Regions from separate parts of the Streptomyces sp. NPDC048258 genome, predicted to be linked through region 3. Evidence: predicted binding sites of a transcription regulator. Region 3 holds the regulator's gene; each other region holds the start of a gene.
What was found. The regulator HrcA, encoded in region 3, represses chaperone genes, less so after heat shock. The targets are predictions, from matches to a motif close to TTNGCACTCNGNNNNNCNGAGTGCNAA.
Positions count from the first base shown of each region.

Region 1: a site for HrcA is predicted at 2,074-2,100, ahead of groES (co-chaperone GroES). Genes of this name have one in related genera too.
Region 2: a site for HrcA is predicted at 3,410-3,436, ahead of groL (chaperonin GroEL). Genes of this name have one in related genera too.

Region 1 is NZ_JBICZH010000010.1:248,507-253,324, reverse strand. It holds gene groL (chaperonin GroEL) at 1-1,485, opposite strand, end outside; gene groES (co-chaperone GroES) at 1,622-1,930, opposite strand; gene ACGFYQ_RS23820 (hypothetical protein) at 2,218-2,502, shown strand; gene ACGFYQ_RS23815 (FtsW/RodA/SpoVE family cell cycle protein) at 2,490-3,890, shown strand; gene ACGFYQ_RS23810 (polysaccharide deacetylase family protein) at 3,913-4,815, opposite strand; gene ACGFYQ_RS23805 (polysaccharide deacetylase family protein) at 4,812-4,818, opposite strand, start outside.
Region 2 is NZ_JBICZH010000001.1:24,822-29,639, reverse strand. It holds gene ACGFYQ_RS00160 (beta-glucanase) at 1-137, opposite strand, end outside; gene ACGFYQ_RS00155 (phosphoribosylanthranilate isomerase) at 208-816, opposite strand; gene ACGFYQ_RS00150 (Uma2 family endonuclease) at 954-1,526, shown strand; gene groL (chaperonin GroEL) at 1,622-3,244, opposite strand; gene ACGFYQ_RS00140 (cold-shock protein) at 3,550-3,756, opposite strand; gene ACGFYQ_RS00135 (MoaD/ThiS family protein) at 4,139-4,417, opposite strand; gene thrC (threonine synthase) at 4,452-4,818, opposite strand, start outside.
Region 3 is NZ_JBICZH010000001.1:411,087-415,904, forward strand. It holds gene hemW (radical SAM family heme chaperone HemW) at 1-443, shown strand, start outside; gene ACGFYQ_RS01950 (HdeD family acid-resistance protein) at 593-1,207, shown strand; gene ACGFYQ_RS01955 (DUF3097 domain-containing protein) at 1,237-2,034, opposite strand; gene ACGFYQ_RS01960 (MBL fold metallo-hydrolase) at 2,063-2,788, opposite strand; gene hrcA (heat-inducible transcriptional repressor HrcA) at 2,939-3,955, shown strand; gene dnaJ (molecular chaperone DnaJ) at 3,956-4,818, shown strand, end outside.

The DNA.
Region 1 (4,818 bases), on a different contig from region 3:
GTCGATGACGCCGGCCTTGACCAGGTCGCCGTACTCGCCGGTGGCGGCGTTGAAGCCCTGGCCCTTGTCGAGCTCGGCGACCTTCGAGGTGATGACGTACCCCTCGAGACCGGCGTTCTCGGCGATCCAGCGCAGCGGCTCGACGGCGGCGCGGCGCACGACCGCGACACCGGTGGCCTCGTCGCCGGTCAGGCCGAGGTTGCCCTCGAGGACCTTGACGGCGTGGACGAGCGCGGAGCCACCGCCGGAGACGATGCCCTCCTCGACCGCGGCGCGGGTCGCCGAGATGGCGTCCTCGAGACGGTGCTTCTTCTCCTTGAGCTCCACCTCGGTGGCGGCGCCGACCTTGATGACGCAGACGCCGCCGGCGAGCTTCGCCAGGCGCTCCTGCAGCTTCTCGCGGTCCCAGTCGGAGTCCGTGGACTCGATCTCGGCCTTGATCTGGTTGACACGCCCGACGACTTCCTCGTGGCTGCCGCCACCGTCGACGATGGTCGTGTCGTCCTTGGAGATCGTGACGCGGCGGGCGGAGCCCAGTACGTCCAGACCGGCCTGGTCGAGCTTGAGGCCGACCTCCTCGGCGATGACGGTGGCACCGGTGAGGGTGGCCATGTCCTGCAGCATCGCCTTGCGACGGTCACCGAAGCCGGGGGCCTTGACGGCGACCGCGTTGAAGGTGCCGCGGATCTTGTTGACGACGAGGGTGGAGAGCGCCTCGCCCTCGACGTCCTCGGCGATGATCAGGAGCGGCTTGGAGGCGCCGGCCTGGATGACCTTCTCCAGCAGCGGCAGGAGGTCCTGGATGGAGGAGATCTTGCCCTGGTTGATCAGGATGTACGGGTCGTCGAGGACGGCCTCCATACGCTCCTGGTCGGAGACCATGTACGGCGAGAGGTAGCCCTTGTCGAAGGCCATGCCCTCGGTGAACTCCAGCTCCAGGCCGAAGGTGTTGGACTCCTCGACGGTGATGACACCGTCCTTGCCGACCTTGTCCATCGCCTCGGCGATGAGCTCGCCGACCTGCTGGTCCTGCGCGGAGAGCGCGGCCACGGCGGCGATGTCGGACTTGTCCTCGATCGGACGGGCGGTCGCGAGGAGCTCCTCGGAGACGGCCTTGACCGCGGCGTCGATGCCCTTCTTCAGGGCGGCCGGGGACGCGCCCGCGGCGACGTTGCGCAGACCCTCGCGGACCAGCGCCTGGGCCAGCACGGTGGCGGTGGTGGTGCCGTCACCCGCGATGTCGTTGGTCTTGGTCGCCACCTCCTTCACGAGCTGGGCGCCCAGGTTCTCGTACGGGTCGTCCAGCTCGACCTCGCGAGCGATGGTGACACCGTCGTTGGTGATGGTGGGCGCGCCGAACTTCTTGTCGATGACGACGTTGCGGCCCTTGGGGCCGATCGTCACCTTGACCGTGTCGGCAAGCTTGTTGACGCCGCGCTCGAGGGCGCGACGGGCGTCCTCGTCGAACTTCAGGATCTTCGGCATGGGAGCGGTTCAGTCCTCTCGTTGCGATCCTCGGCCGCTCACCGCGACCTCCACCGCCTAGAACGAACTACGCCCCTCGCCGCCCGGCATCAGCAGGGTGACCAGGGGCGCAGCTCAAATCAAAACTGGAAGCGAATTACTTCTCGACGATCGCGAGCACGTCGCGAGCCGAGAGGACGAGGTACTCCTCGCCGCTGTACTTCACTTCGGTGCCGCCGTACTTGCTGTACAGCACGATGTCGCCGACGCTGACGTCCAGCGGGAGACGCTGGCCGTCCTCGAACCGGCCCGGGCCCACGGCGAGGACGACGCCCTCCTGGGGCTTCTCCTTCGCGGTGTCCGGGATGACCAGGCCGGAGGCCGTGGTCTGCTCGGCGTCGAGCGGCTGGACCACAATGCGGTCCTCAAGCGGCTTGATGGCAACCTTGGAGCTGGCGGTCGTCACGATCCGACCTCCCCCTTCGGAGATCCGGGGTTAACTGTCTGAGGTGGCGACCAGGTCGATCCGTCGTCGCGGGTGCCGGACCTGCCTGTCGCTGTGTTGGCACTCACCAGGGGCGAGTGCCAGGTGCGAGACTATTCCGGCGATTAGCACTCGGTCAAGCGGAGTGCCAATTCCCGCCGCCGGGCGTTGCGCGGATCAGGCCGCGGACCCCCGGAAACCCGGGCGGACGCATGTCCGGATCACCAGCCGCGCGGGGGCTTTGCGCCCGGTATATGACGCTTGGGGGCGTGCGCATCCTCGTGGTCGAGGTCGCGCACGACGGCCACCACGGCCTGGACATGGGCGGCCCGGACCCGTCGAACGCCTTCGGAAGGAACCACGGGGAGGACATCAACGTCATAGATGATATGAAGATAAAGCGCCTCATTGCCGAGCAGATCGGGCCCAAGGCCCCAGCGAGCCCGAGCGCACCGGGCGCCGCTTCCTCCTCGCCCGGCGCGGCCCCGCCGCCGTCCTCACCGCCGCCCTCCCCCGCCCCCGCGGCCGGTGGCGGCATCCCGTGCGTGGACTGAAACCCCTGACGTCGGCGGGCGTGCGCCGCCGCACCGAGGCACTGCTGCTGGTCTTCGTCGTCGCGATCGCCGTCCTCGGCCATGCCGCCGCGGGCCTCGCGATGAACGACGAGCTGCCGCCCAACCTCACCGGCTTCACGATCAGCATGACGCTGCTGTCGCTGGTGGGTCATCTGGGCGTGCGCCGCTTCGCCGCCTACGCGGATCCGCTGGTCTTCCCCCTGGCCATGCTGCTGACCGGGCTGGGGCTGGTGCTGCTGCACCGGCTCGACCAGGGGTACATCGAGCGGTACAACTCGGAAGCCAACGCGCCCGGGCAGCTGATGTGGACGGTGGTCGGGGTGGCCGCCTGCATCCTGGTGCTGGCACTGCTGCGCGACCACCGGCTGCTGCAGCGCTTCATCTACATCACGATGGCCCTGGCGCTGGTGCTGCTGATCGCACCGGCGTTCTTCGGCGCCGACACCTACGGCGCGAAACGGTGGATCAAACTCTTCGGCTTCTCGCTGCAGCCCGGCGAGTTCGTGAAGATCATGATCGCGGTCTTCTTCGCGGGGTACCTGGTCATCCACCGCGACTCGCTGGCCCTGACCGGCCGCAAGTTCCTGGGCATGCGGCTGCCCCCGATGCGCCAGCTCGGCCCCATCGTGACGGTGTGGATCGTCTCGATGCTGGTGCTGGTCTTCGAACGCGACCTCGGCACCTCGCTGATCTTCTTCGGTGTTTTCGTGGTGATGCTCTACGTCGCCACCGAGCGCACCAGCTGGATCGTGTGCGGCGTGCTCATGGCCGCGGCCGGCGCCTTCGTGGTGGGCTCGACGGAACCGCACGTCAAGGCGCGGGTGGCGGCCTGGCTGGAGCCGCTGTCCTACTACTGGGAGAACCGGCCCCCGGGGGTCACGTCCGACCAGTCGGCGCAGGCCCTGTTCAGCTTCGGCACGGGCGGCATCTCGGGCACGGGCCTCGGCCTGGGGCATCCCGAGCTGATCGCGTTCGCCGGCCGCAGCGACTTCATCCTCACCACGGTGGGCGAGGAACTCGGCCTGGCCGGGGTCATGGCCGTCCTGATCCTGTACGCCCTCCTCGTGCAGCGGGGGCTCCGGATGGCACTCGGCGCCCGCGACCCCTTCGGCAAACTCCTCGCCGTGGGCCTCGCCTCGGCGCTGGCCCTGCAGGTCTTCGTGGTCGCGGGGGGCGTGACGGGCCTGATCCCCCTGACGGGCAAGGCGCTGCCGTTCCTGGCCAAGGGCGGCTCGTCCCTCCTGGCCAACTGGATCATGATCGCCCTGCTGCTGCGCATCAGCGACAGCGCGGAACGCCAACGCGAGGCGGACGCCCGCGACCCGGTGGAAACGACGATCACCCCGGTGGTGTCGAGGGCGGGATGAATCCGGTGCTCCAGGGGGGCTCCTACAGGTAGTCCTCCAGCCGCCCTATCCGGTACCCCTGTTCCTGGATCCGCTGGAGCATCCGCGTCGTCATCTGGGTCTCCGTCGTGCCCTTGAGCTCGGACGGGCCGCGGAAGTGGGCCAGGATGATGTCGCCCGGTTTGAGGGCGGAGCCCTCGGCGTACTGGAAGTTGTTGATCTGCATCGAGACGCGCCACAGGACCAGGGACGAGACTCCGCACTCCGAGGCGGCCCGGAGGGTGTCGTCGTTGTAGTTCCCGAAAGGCGGGCGGAAGAACGGCGGGCGGTGGCCGAAGCGCTTCTCCAGGCGTTCCTGCTGGCCGCATATCTCGTGCTTCTGCGCCGCGTAGGACAGGGTCCGCAGGTTCGGGTGCGTCAGCGTGTGGTTGTTCACCGTGCTCGCCGAGCCGTTGTCGCGGAGCTTCTCGAAGTGCCCGTAGTCCGGCGAGGCCACACTGTCCGTCAGGAACATGCTGATCGGCAGCTTCAGCTCGGCCGCCATCTTCAGGAACTCGGGGTCCTTCTCCGCGCCGTCGTCGAAGGTCAGGAAGACGACCTTCTCCCCGGCCGGGACGGGTATTCGGTCGACCACCGGGACCTTGCCCGGGGCCGCCTTCGGTATCTCGGGCTTCTGGGCCGGCTTCGGGGCGTACTCCAGGGGGCCCTTCAGGCCCCACTTCCTGTACGCCTCGTCCGAAGCCGTGCCCGCCCCGCCCGCCCCGCCCGTCGGCGACGGCGCGGGCGGCGACACGGACGCGCCGGGGGCGCCCGGTGTCTCCTGCGTCGCCTTCGTCCTGGGCCCCAGCCGTTCGGTGGTGTCCGCGCCGTCCCCGCACCCCGTCAGGGACAGCGCGAGCGCGCCGGCCGCCAGCGTTCCGGCTACCAACCGGCGCGCGTGCTTCACAAG
Region 2 (4,818 bases), 390 kb from region 3:
CACTGGGTGGGCGAGGCGAAATCGGCGGTGAAGACGGCGGCGAGGCGCGGCCTGAGCGCGACCGCGCCGCCGCCCGCGCCCGCCGGGGCGAGCCGGGACGTCAAGCGCCGCAGCCAGCCGAGCTGTTCCGAGTCCATGCAGGGTGTGTGCCCCCAACCGGACGCACCCATGCCGGAATCATCGCACAGGGTAATCGCATGGAAGCGTTCAGCGACCGGGGGCGCGCGCCGCCTCGATGAAGGCGCGCATCAGATCGGGCGACTTCACCCCGCGCTCGCTCTCCACGCCGCTGGAAACGTCCACGCCCCATGCCCCGGTGACCTCGACGGCCTCCCGGACATTGCCCGGGTTCAGCCCGCCGGCGAGCAGCCACTTGCCCTCGGGCGCCGTGAAGTCCGCCGACCCCCAGTTCCACGGCTTGCCGGAGCCCGGGTCGGGGGCGTCGAGGAGCAGCAGGTCCTCCCCGTACTCGCCGCAGCGCTTCACATGCCCGGCGGTGGCCCGCAGCAGCGTCCGCCCCTCGGCGCGCAGCGCCGCGAAGTCCTCGGGGCCCTCCTCGCCGTGCAGCTGTACGCCCCGTACGCCGCTCTCCTCGGCGAACCGGCGCACCTCCGCCACCGACTGCCCCCGGAACACCCCGACGGTGAGCACCCCGTCCGGCACCCGCGCGGCCAGCTCCCGCGCGGTGGCCGCGTCGACCGTACGGGGGCTGCCGGGGGCGAAGACGAACCCGACGGCCTGCGCCCCGGCCGCCACGGCCACGTCGACGTCCTGCGCGGTCTTGAGCCCGCAGATCTTGACGAAGAGATCGCTCATGCCCCCAGTCAATCAAAGCCCCCCGATCGGTGGTGATCCGTCTCGGCACCCGGGCGCGACCACCCACGCGCCGCTAGCCTGGAACGAGGCTCACGCCCAGTGCACAGCACGCCACGCGGAGGACAACGGTGACGATCATGATCGAACGGGCCACACCGATAGGGCAGGCGGCACCGCCGACGTTCGAGACGCTCCTGCGCACCGTCGAGGAGATGGACACGCCAGACGGCTTCAAAGCCGAGCTCATCCGGGGGAAGATCATCGTGTCACCGTGGTCCAGGCTGCGTTACTACCGCCCCATGCGGGCGCTGCGTGAGCAGCTCGAGGCCCACGCCCCGGAGGGTCACGTCGCGGACATCGCGCCGTTCCTCTTCCAGTTCCCTGACGCCGGGCGCGCCTACGGCCCCGATCTCTACGTGGTCGACGAGTCTGCCTTCGACGGCGAGGGGAGGCACCTGGACGGAGCGGCACTCTCCCTGGTGGCCGAGTTCACCTCGGTGTCCACCAAGGACGTGGACTGGCACGAGAAGATGGACGTGTACGGACAGCTCGTCCCCGTCTACCTGATCGTCGACATGCAGGGGTCCGAGATCACCTGCTTCTCGGACCCCTCGCCGCACGGGTATCAGTTCCGCAAGACGGTGCCCTTCGGTGCACCCCTGCCCATCCCGGACCCCTTCGGCTTCGACATTGACAGCTCGGGCTTCTGACGCCGCCCGAAACGCCCGAGGGCGGCACCCCCCGCAGGGAGTGCCGCCCTCGTTCGAGAACAGCCGATCAACCAGAGGCCGAAGCCAGGGGTCGATCAGAAGTCCATGTCACCGCCCGGCATGCCGCCCGGCGCGCCGGCGCCGGCCTTCTCGGGCTTGTCGGCGATGACGGCCTCGGTGGTCAGGAACAGCGCGGCGATCGACGCGGCGTTCTGCAGCGCGGAGCGCGTGACCTTGGCCGGGTCGATGATGCCCTCGGCGATCATGTCCACGTACTCGCCGGTCGCGGCGTTGAGGCCGTGACCGATCGGCAGGTTGCGGACCTTCTCGACGACGACGCCACCCTCGAGACCACCGTTGACGGCGATCTGCTTGAGCGGGGCCTCCAGGGCCAGGCGCACGGCGTTGGCGCCGGTCGCCTCGTCGCCCGTGAGCTCCAGCTTCTCGAAGACCGCGGAGGCCTGCAGCAGGGCCACGCCACCACCGGCGACGATGCCCTCCTCGACGGCCGCCTTCGCGTTGCGCACGGCGTCCTCGATGCGGTGCTTGCGCTCCTTGAGCTCGACCTCGGTCGCGGCGCCGGCCTTGATGACGGCCACGCCGCCGGCCAGCTTCGCGAGGCGCTCCTGGAGCTTCTCGCGGTCGTAGTCCGAGTCGGAGTTCTCGATCTCGGCGCGGATCTGGTTCACGCGACCGGCGACCTGGTCGCTGTCACCGGCACCGTCGACGATGGTGGTCTCGTCCTTGGTGATGACGACCTTGCGGGCGCGGCCGAGCAGGTCGAGACCGGCGTTCTCCAGCTTGAGGCCGACCTCCTCGGAGATGACCGTGCCACCGGTGAGGATGGCGATGTCGCCGAGCATGGCCTTGCGGCGGTCGCCGAAGCCCGGGGCCTTGACGGCGACGGACTTGAAGGTGCCGCGGATCTTGTTGACGACCAGGGTCGACAGGGCCTCGCCCTCGACGTCCTCGGCGATGATCAGCAGCGGCTTGCCGGACTGCATGACCTTCTCCAGGAGCGGCAGCAGGTCCTTGACCGAGCCGATCTTGGAGTTGACGATCAGGATGTACGGGTCGTCGAGAGCCGACTCCATACGCTCCATGTCGGTGGCGAAGTACGCCGAGATGTAGCCCTTGTCGAAGCGCATGCCCTCGGTGAGCTCCAGCTCCAGACCGAAGGTCTGGGACTCCTCGACGGTGATGACGCCTTCCTTGCCGACCTTGTCCATGGCCTCGGCGATGAGCTCGCCGATCTGGGTGTCGGCGGCGGAGATGGAGGCCGTGGAAGCGATCTGCTCCTTGGTCTCGACATCCTTCGCCTGCTCCAGCAGGGCGCCGGAGACGGCCTCGACGGCCTTCTCGATGCCGCGCTTGAGGGCCATCGGGTTGGCGCCGGCGGCCACGTTGCGCAGGCCCTCGCGGACGAGCGCCTGGGCCAGGACGGTGGCGGTGGTCGTACCGTCGCCCGCGACGTCGTCCGTCTTCTTGGCGACTTCCTTGACCAGCTCGGCGCCGATCTTCTCGTACGGGTCCTCGAGCTCGATCTCCTTGGCGATGGAGACACCATCGTTGGTGATCGTGGGCGCGCCCCACTTCTTCTCAAGGACGACGTTGCGACCCTTGGGGCCAAGGGTGACCTTGACGGCGTCGGCGAGCTGGTTCATCCCACGCTCGAGACCGCGCCGGGCCTCCTCGTCGAACGCAATGATCTTGGCCATCTGAAGTGGTCCTCCCGGACAGCGGTGGATTGCTCCCGGACCGCGCCCGCGCCCGCGACGGACGGCCTGCGTGCCCGGCGGTTCCTTCCCGCCGGACCCTGCGGGCCTCACCGACCCGGTCCTCGTGTGGTAGCACTCTCACCTGGAGAGTGCTAACGCCAATGATTAGCACTCGACCCCCTCGAGTGCAAGCGGCTTGGGTGAACGCCCCCGTGAACGGCCCCCTGAACGCACGAGGGGCCCACACCCCGTGTCCAGGATGTGGGCCCCTCTTACGTACGCGTGGGCGGTCGATCGCGCCAGGACTAGCCGAGTGCGAGCTTGACCATGTCCGCCTGCGGACCCTTCTGGCCCTGCGAGATCTCGAACTCGACCCGCTGACCCTCTTCAAGGGTGCGGTACCCGTCCATCTGGATGGCGCTGTAGTGGACGAACACATCCGCACCACCGTCGACCGCGATGAAGCCGTAGCCCTTCTCCGCGTTGAACCACTTGACGGTGCCCTGAGCCATGCCTAACTCCCCTATTACTGGCCCTTGCGCAGGAACGCACTTCGCGCTCCCGGGTCAGAACTTGCGTCGGAACGCGTCGACCGAGGCTGAATGTATCTGCGCCGGTGCTGTCTGCAACAGGTCAATCCGACGAGAATTCAGGACACCCAGAAACATTGAAATAGAGTGAAAATTTGGCATATGGCAGGGCAACTCGGACCCGGCAAATCTCACCAAAGCCCCATACCGCGCTTGCATATTGACTGAATGTCAACCCTGCCGCGGCCCGTTCATATGCGGCGGGCAAGTCCAGCGGAGGGGACTTCCCCAACTCTACCGCGCCCAATCAAGCAGAATTGCCCCCTCCGCTTTTAGCGGAGGGGGCAATTACGGTTTTCGCGTGTCAGCAGCCGCCGGCGACGGCGGGAATGATCGACACACCGGCGCCGTCCGGCGTCGCCGCCTCCAGCCCACCCTCGAAGCGCACGTCGTCGTCGTTGACGTAGACGTTCACGAAGCGGCGCAGCTTGCCCTGGTCGTCCAGGACACGGGCGGCGATGCCCGGGTGGCTCTTCTCCAGCGACTCGATGACCTCGGCCAGGGTCGCGCCCTCGGCCGGGACCTCGGCCTTGCCGCCGGTGTAGGTGCGCAGGATGGTGGGGATGCGGACGTTGACGCTCATGGCGCTACTGCCTTTCCGGTGTGCGGGGGGAGGGTCAGGCCAGGCCGGCGGCGCGGAACGCGTCCAGGCTCGGGCGGATGGTGGCGGTCTGGCCGCTGTCCGCGACCACCGCCTCCAGGGTCTTGAGGCCGTCACCGGTGTTCAGGACGACGGTGGTCAGCGCCGGGTCGAGCTGCCCGTTCTCGATGAGCTTCTTCGTGACGCCGACGGTCACGCCGCCCGCCGTCTCGGCGAAGATGCCCTCGGTCTGCGCGAGGATCTTGATGGCCTCGACGACCTGCTCGTCGTTGACGTCCTCGACGAAGCCGCCGGTGCGCCGCGCGATGTCCAGGACGTACGGGCCGTCCGCCGGGTTGCCGATGGCGAGGGACTTGGCGATGGTGTTCGGCTTCTGCGGGCGG
Region 3 (4,818 bases):
TGGCCGAGGCCGGGTACTCCTGGTACGAGGTCTCGAACTGGGCCACCTCGGAGGCCGGCCGGTGCCTGCACAACGAGCTGTACTGGCGCGGCGCCGACTGGTGGGGCGCGGGACCCGGCGCCCACTCGCACGTGGGCGGGGTGCGGTGGTGGAACGTCAAGCACCCGGGCGCGTATGCCGCGGCGCTGGCGGAGGGCCGGTCGCCGGGGGCGGGGCGCGAGCTGCTGTCCGAGGAGGACCGGCGGGTGGAGCGGATCCTGCTGGAACTGCGGCTGGTGGACGGCGTCCCGCTGTCCCTGCTGGCGCCGGCCGGGCTGGCGGCCTCGCGACGCGCCCTCGCGGACGGACTGCTGGAGCCGGGGCCGTACGAGGCGGGCCGCGCCGTGCTCACCCTGCGGGGACGGCTGCTGGCCGACGCCGTGGTCCGGGACCTGGTCGACTAGCTCCTGTCCGGGCGGTCGGACGCGAGCCCGCGTCCGCCCGGGGCGGCGATCCGCACCACAGCGACCTAAAATGGATATAAAGGTAAGCAAGGTGCGTCCGGCGGCTTCGAGGTGCCCCTACGGGCCGTCCGGCTGGCCCGGGAGGCGTGATGACCGTACCGTCCAACGCGTCACCGCTGCACACACAGAGCGACCCCGAAGACGTCCTCAAGCAGCTCGGAGGCTCGTGGCACTGGGCACTCGGCTTCGCCCTCGCGACCCTGATCCCGGGCATCCTGGTGCTCGTCTGGCCCGACGAGACGCTGCACATCCTGGCCGTGATCATCGGCCTGCAGCTCCTGGTGGCGGGTGGCTTCCGGTTCGTGACGGCCTTCTCGCACAGCACGGACGAGGGTGGCAGCCGACTGGCGGGCGTCCTGATCGCCGTGCTGGCGTTCCTGGCGGGCGTCCTCGTACTGCGGCATCCGATGCAGACGATCGGCGCGCTGTCCCTGATCGTCGGGGTGTTCTGGTTGCTGACCGGAGTGCTCACGGCGTACGTCGCGATCGCCGACCGCACGCTCGTGCACCGCGGCCTGACCTTCGGCCTGGGCGCCCTCGGCGCCGTCGCCGGAATCGTCGTGCTCTGCTTCCCGGTGGACTCCGCGGTCGCCCTGACACGGCTGCTGGGACTGTGGCTCGTCCTGCTCGGCGTGTTCGAACTGGTGATGGCCTTCGCGCTGCGATCCGCCCTCCGCCGGGCTCCCGTCCCGCCCCCGGGGTGAGCGCCGGGCGTTGACGGACCCGCGGAGGGTCAGGCCGTGACGTGGTCGATGAGGTGTTCCACCGCGCCCAGCAGGGTCGGCTCCAGATCGCGGTACGAGGTCACCCTCGACAGGATGTGCTGCCAGGCGGCCCCCGTGTTCTCCGGCCAGCCCAGGGACCGGCAGACGCCCGTCTTCCAGTCCTGGCCCCGGGGGACGGCCGGCCACGCGGGGATGCCCAGCGCGGACGGCTTCACCGCCTGCCACACGTCCACGTACGGGTGGCCCACGATCAGCACGTCCGGCGAGGTCACCGACGCCGCGATACGGGACTCCTTCGAGCCCGGCACCAGGTGGTCCACCAGGATCCCCAGCCGGGCGTCCGGGGCCGGGCCGAACTCCGCCACGACGGCCGGGAGGTCGTCGATGCCCTCCAGGTACTCCACCACCACGCCCTCGATCCGCAGGTCGTCACCCCAGACCCGCTCCACCAGCTCGGCGTCGTGCCGGCCCTCGACGTAGATCCGGCCCGCCCGCGCCACCCGCGCCCGCGCGCCCGGGACGGCGATCGACCCGGACGCGGTGCGCGCCGGAGCCGCCGGGGCGCGCGACGGGCGGACCAGGGTGACGACCGCCCCCTCCAGCAGGAACCCGCGCGGCTCCATCGGGAACACCCGCCGCTTGCCGAAGCGGTCCTCCAGGGTCACCGTGCCCGCCTCGCAGGCCACCACCGCGCCGCAGAAGTCCGTACCGGCCACCTCGACCACCAGATCGGGTTCCGCCGGCACCTCGGGCACGGCCTTGGGGCGCTTCCACTGCGGGGTCAGGTCGGGGGAGTACTCGCGCATCCGGCCGACAGTAGGAGAGCCGCGGCCGTCATGCCTCCGACACGCCGAAACGGGCGGCCAGTGTGGCGCGTTGCGCACGGACGAAGCCGGCGGAGACCACCGCTCCGTGACCCGGCACGTACAGCGCGTCGTCCCCGCCCAGCGACAGCAGCCGGTCCAGGGCCGCCGGCCACTGCGCCGGCACGGCGTCGTCGCCCGCCTGCGGTTCGCCCGACTCCTCGACCAGGTCCCCGCAGAAGACCGTCTCGCGCTCGCCGGGCACGAACACGGCCAGGTCGTGCCGGCTGTGCCCGGGGCCCACGTTCGCCAGCAGTACCTGCACCCCGCCCAGTTCCAGCGTCCACTCGCCCGACACCGGGTGCTGCGGCAGCACCAGCCGGTCCACGGCTTCCGCCGCCTCCGCCTCCGCCAGTCCGTGCCGTACGGCGGACTCGCGCAGCTCGTCGCGGCCCGTGGCGAGCAGCGCGTCCAGTCCGACCGCCCCGAACACCTCGGCCCCGGAGAAGGCGGCCCCGCCCAGTACGTGATCGAAATGGCCGTGCGTGAATGCGATATGGGTCACTCGCCGACCGGTCAGCCGCTCCGCCTCGGCCCGCACCCGCGCGCCCTCCCGCAGGCACGAACCGGGGTCGACGAGGAGGACGGATTCGTCCCCCACCACCAGTCCCACCGTGCAGTCCCACACCGGCAGCCGCTGCCGGCCGGTCCGCCCGGTCAGCCGTTCCCAGCCCGCCTCTTCCCAACGCACGTCCATGCCGCGACGCTACCCTGGCGGGCCTCCCTTGCCAGGGTCTTACTACCCGGCCGTACACTGAGCGGGGGATCTCTGGCACTCGAACGCCCGGAGTGCCAACGACCGAGTTCCGACAAACATGGCAACGGACCACAGCTGGAGGTGTGCGCGATGCTCAGCGGACGCAGACTCGAAGTGCTGCGCGCCATCGTCCAGGACTACGTCGGGACGGAGGAGCCGGTCGGCTCCAAGGCGCTCACCGAGCGGCACCGGCTCGGCGTCTCGCCCGCCACCGTGCGCAACGACATGGCCGTGCTGGAGGACGAGGGCTACATCGCCCAGCCCCACACCAGCGCCGGCCGGATCCCCACGGACAAGGGATACCGGCTCTTCGTCGACAAGCTGGCGGGGGTCAAGCCGCTGTCGTCGCCGGAGCGCCGGGCCATCCAGAACTTCCTCGACGGCGCCGTCGACCTCGACGACGTGGTCGGCCGGACGGTGCGGCTGCTCGCGCAGCTCACCCGTCAGGTCGCGGTCGTCCAGTACCCCTCGCTGACGCGCTCCACCGTGCGCCACGTCGAGCTGCTGTCGCTGGCCCCGGCCCGGCTGATGCTCGTACTGATCACCGACACGGGCCGCGTCGAGCAGCGGCTCATCGACTGCGCGAGCCCCTTCGGCGAGACCTCGCTCGCGGATCTGCGGGCCCGGCTCAACAGCAGGGTCGTCGGCCGCCGGTTCACCGATGTGCCCCCGCTCGTCCAGGACCTCCCCGAATCCTTCGAGGCCGAGGACCGCGGCACGGTCTCCACCGTGCTGGCGACGCTCCTCGAAACCCTGGTCGAGGAAGCCGAGGAACGGTTGATGATCGGCGGTACCGCCAATCTCACCCGCTTCGGACACGATTTTCCCCTGACGATCAGGCCGGTGCTCGAAGCGCTGGAGGAGCAGGTCGTGCTCCTCAAGCTGCTGGGCGAGGCCAACGAGTCGGGAATGGCCGTACGGATCGGGCATGAGAATGCCTACGAGGGACTGAACTCCACGTCCGTCGTCTCGGTCGGTTACGGTTCGGGCGGCGAAACTGTCGCCAAACTCGGCGTGGTCGGACCGACCCGCATGGACTACCCCGGAACGATGGGAGCGGTACGCGCAGTGGCACGTTACGTCGGACAGATCCTGGCGGAGTCGTAAGTGGCCACGGACTACTACGCCGTTCTCGGCGTGCGCCGCGACGCATCGCAGGACGAGATCAAGAAGGCCTTCCGGCGCCTCGCGCGTGAACTCCACCCGGATGTGAATCCGGACCCGAAGACGCAGGAGCGCTTCAAGGAGATCAACGCGGCTTACGAGGTGCTCTCGGACCCGCAGAAGAAGCAGGTCTACGACCTCGGCGGCGACCCGCTGTCCTCCTCGGGCGGCGGCGGTGGCGCGGGCGGATTCGGGGCGGGCGGCTTCGGCAACTTCTCCGACATCATGGACGCCTTCTTCGGCCAGGCCTCGCAGCGCGGCCCGCGCTCGCGGACCCGGCGAGGCCAGGACGCCATGATCCGCCTGGACCTGGAGCTGGACGAGGCGGCCTTCGGGACCACCAAGGACATCCAGGTCGACACGGCCATCGTCTGCACCACCTGCTCCGGTGAGGGCGCCGCTCCCGGCACCTCCGCGCAGACGTGCGACATGTGCCGCGGCCGCGGTGAGGTCTCGCAGGTCACCCGGTCCTTCCTGGGCCAGGTCATGACCTCGCGCCCCTGCCCGCAGTGCCAGGGCTTCGGCACCGTGGTCCCGACCCCGTGCCCCGAGTGCGCGGGCGACGGCCGGGTCCGCTCCCGCCGCAGTCTCACGGTCAAGATCCCGGCCGGCGTCGAGAACGGCACCCGCATCCAGCTCGCGGGCGAGGGCGAGGTCGGCCCCGGCGGCGGCCCCGCCGGCGACCTGTACGTGGAGATCCACGAGCTGCCGCACCCGACCTTCCAGCGGCGCGGGGACGACCTGCACTGCACGGTCACCATCCCGATGACGGCGGCCGCGCTGGGCACCAAGTGCCCGCTGGAGAC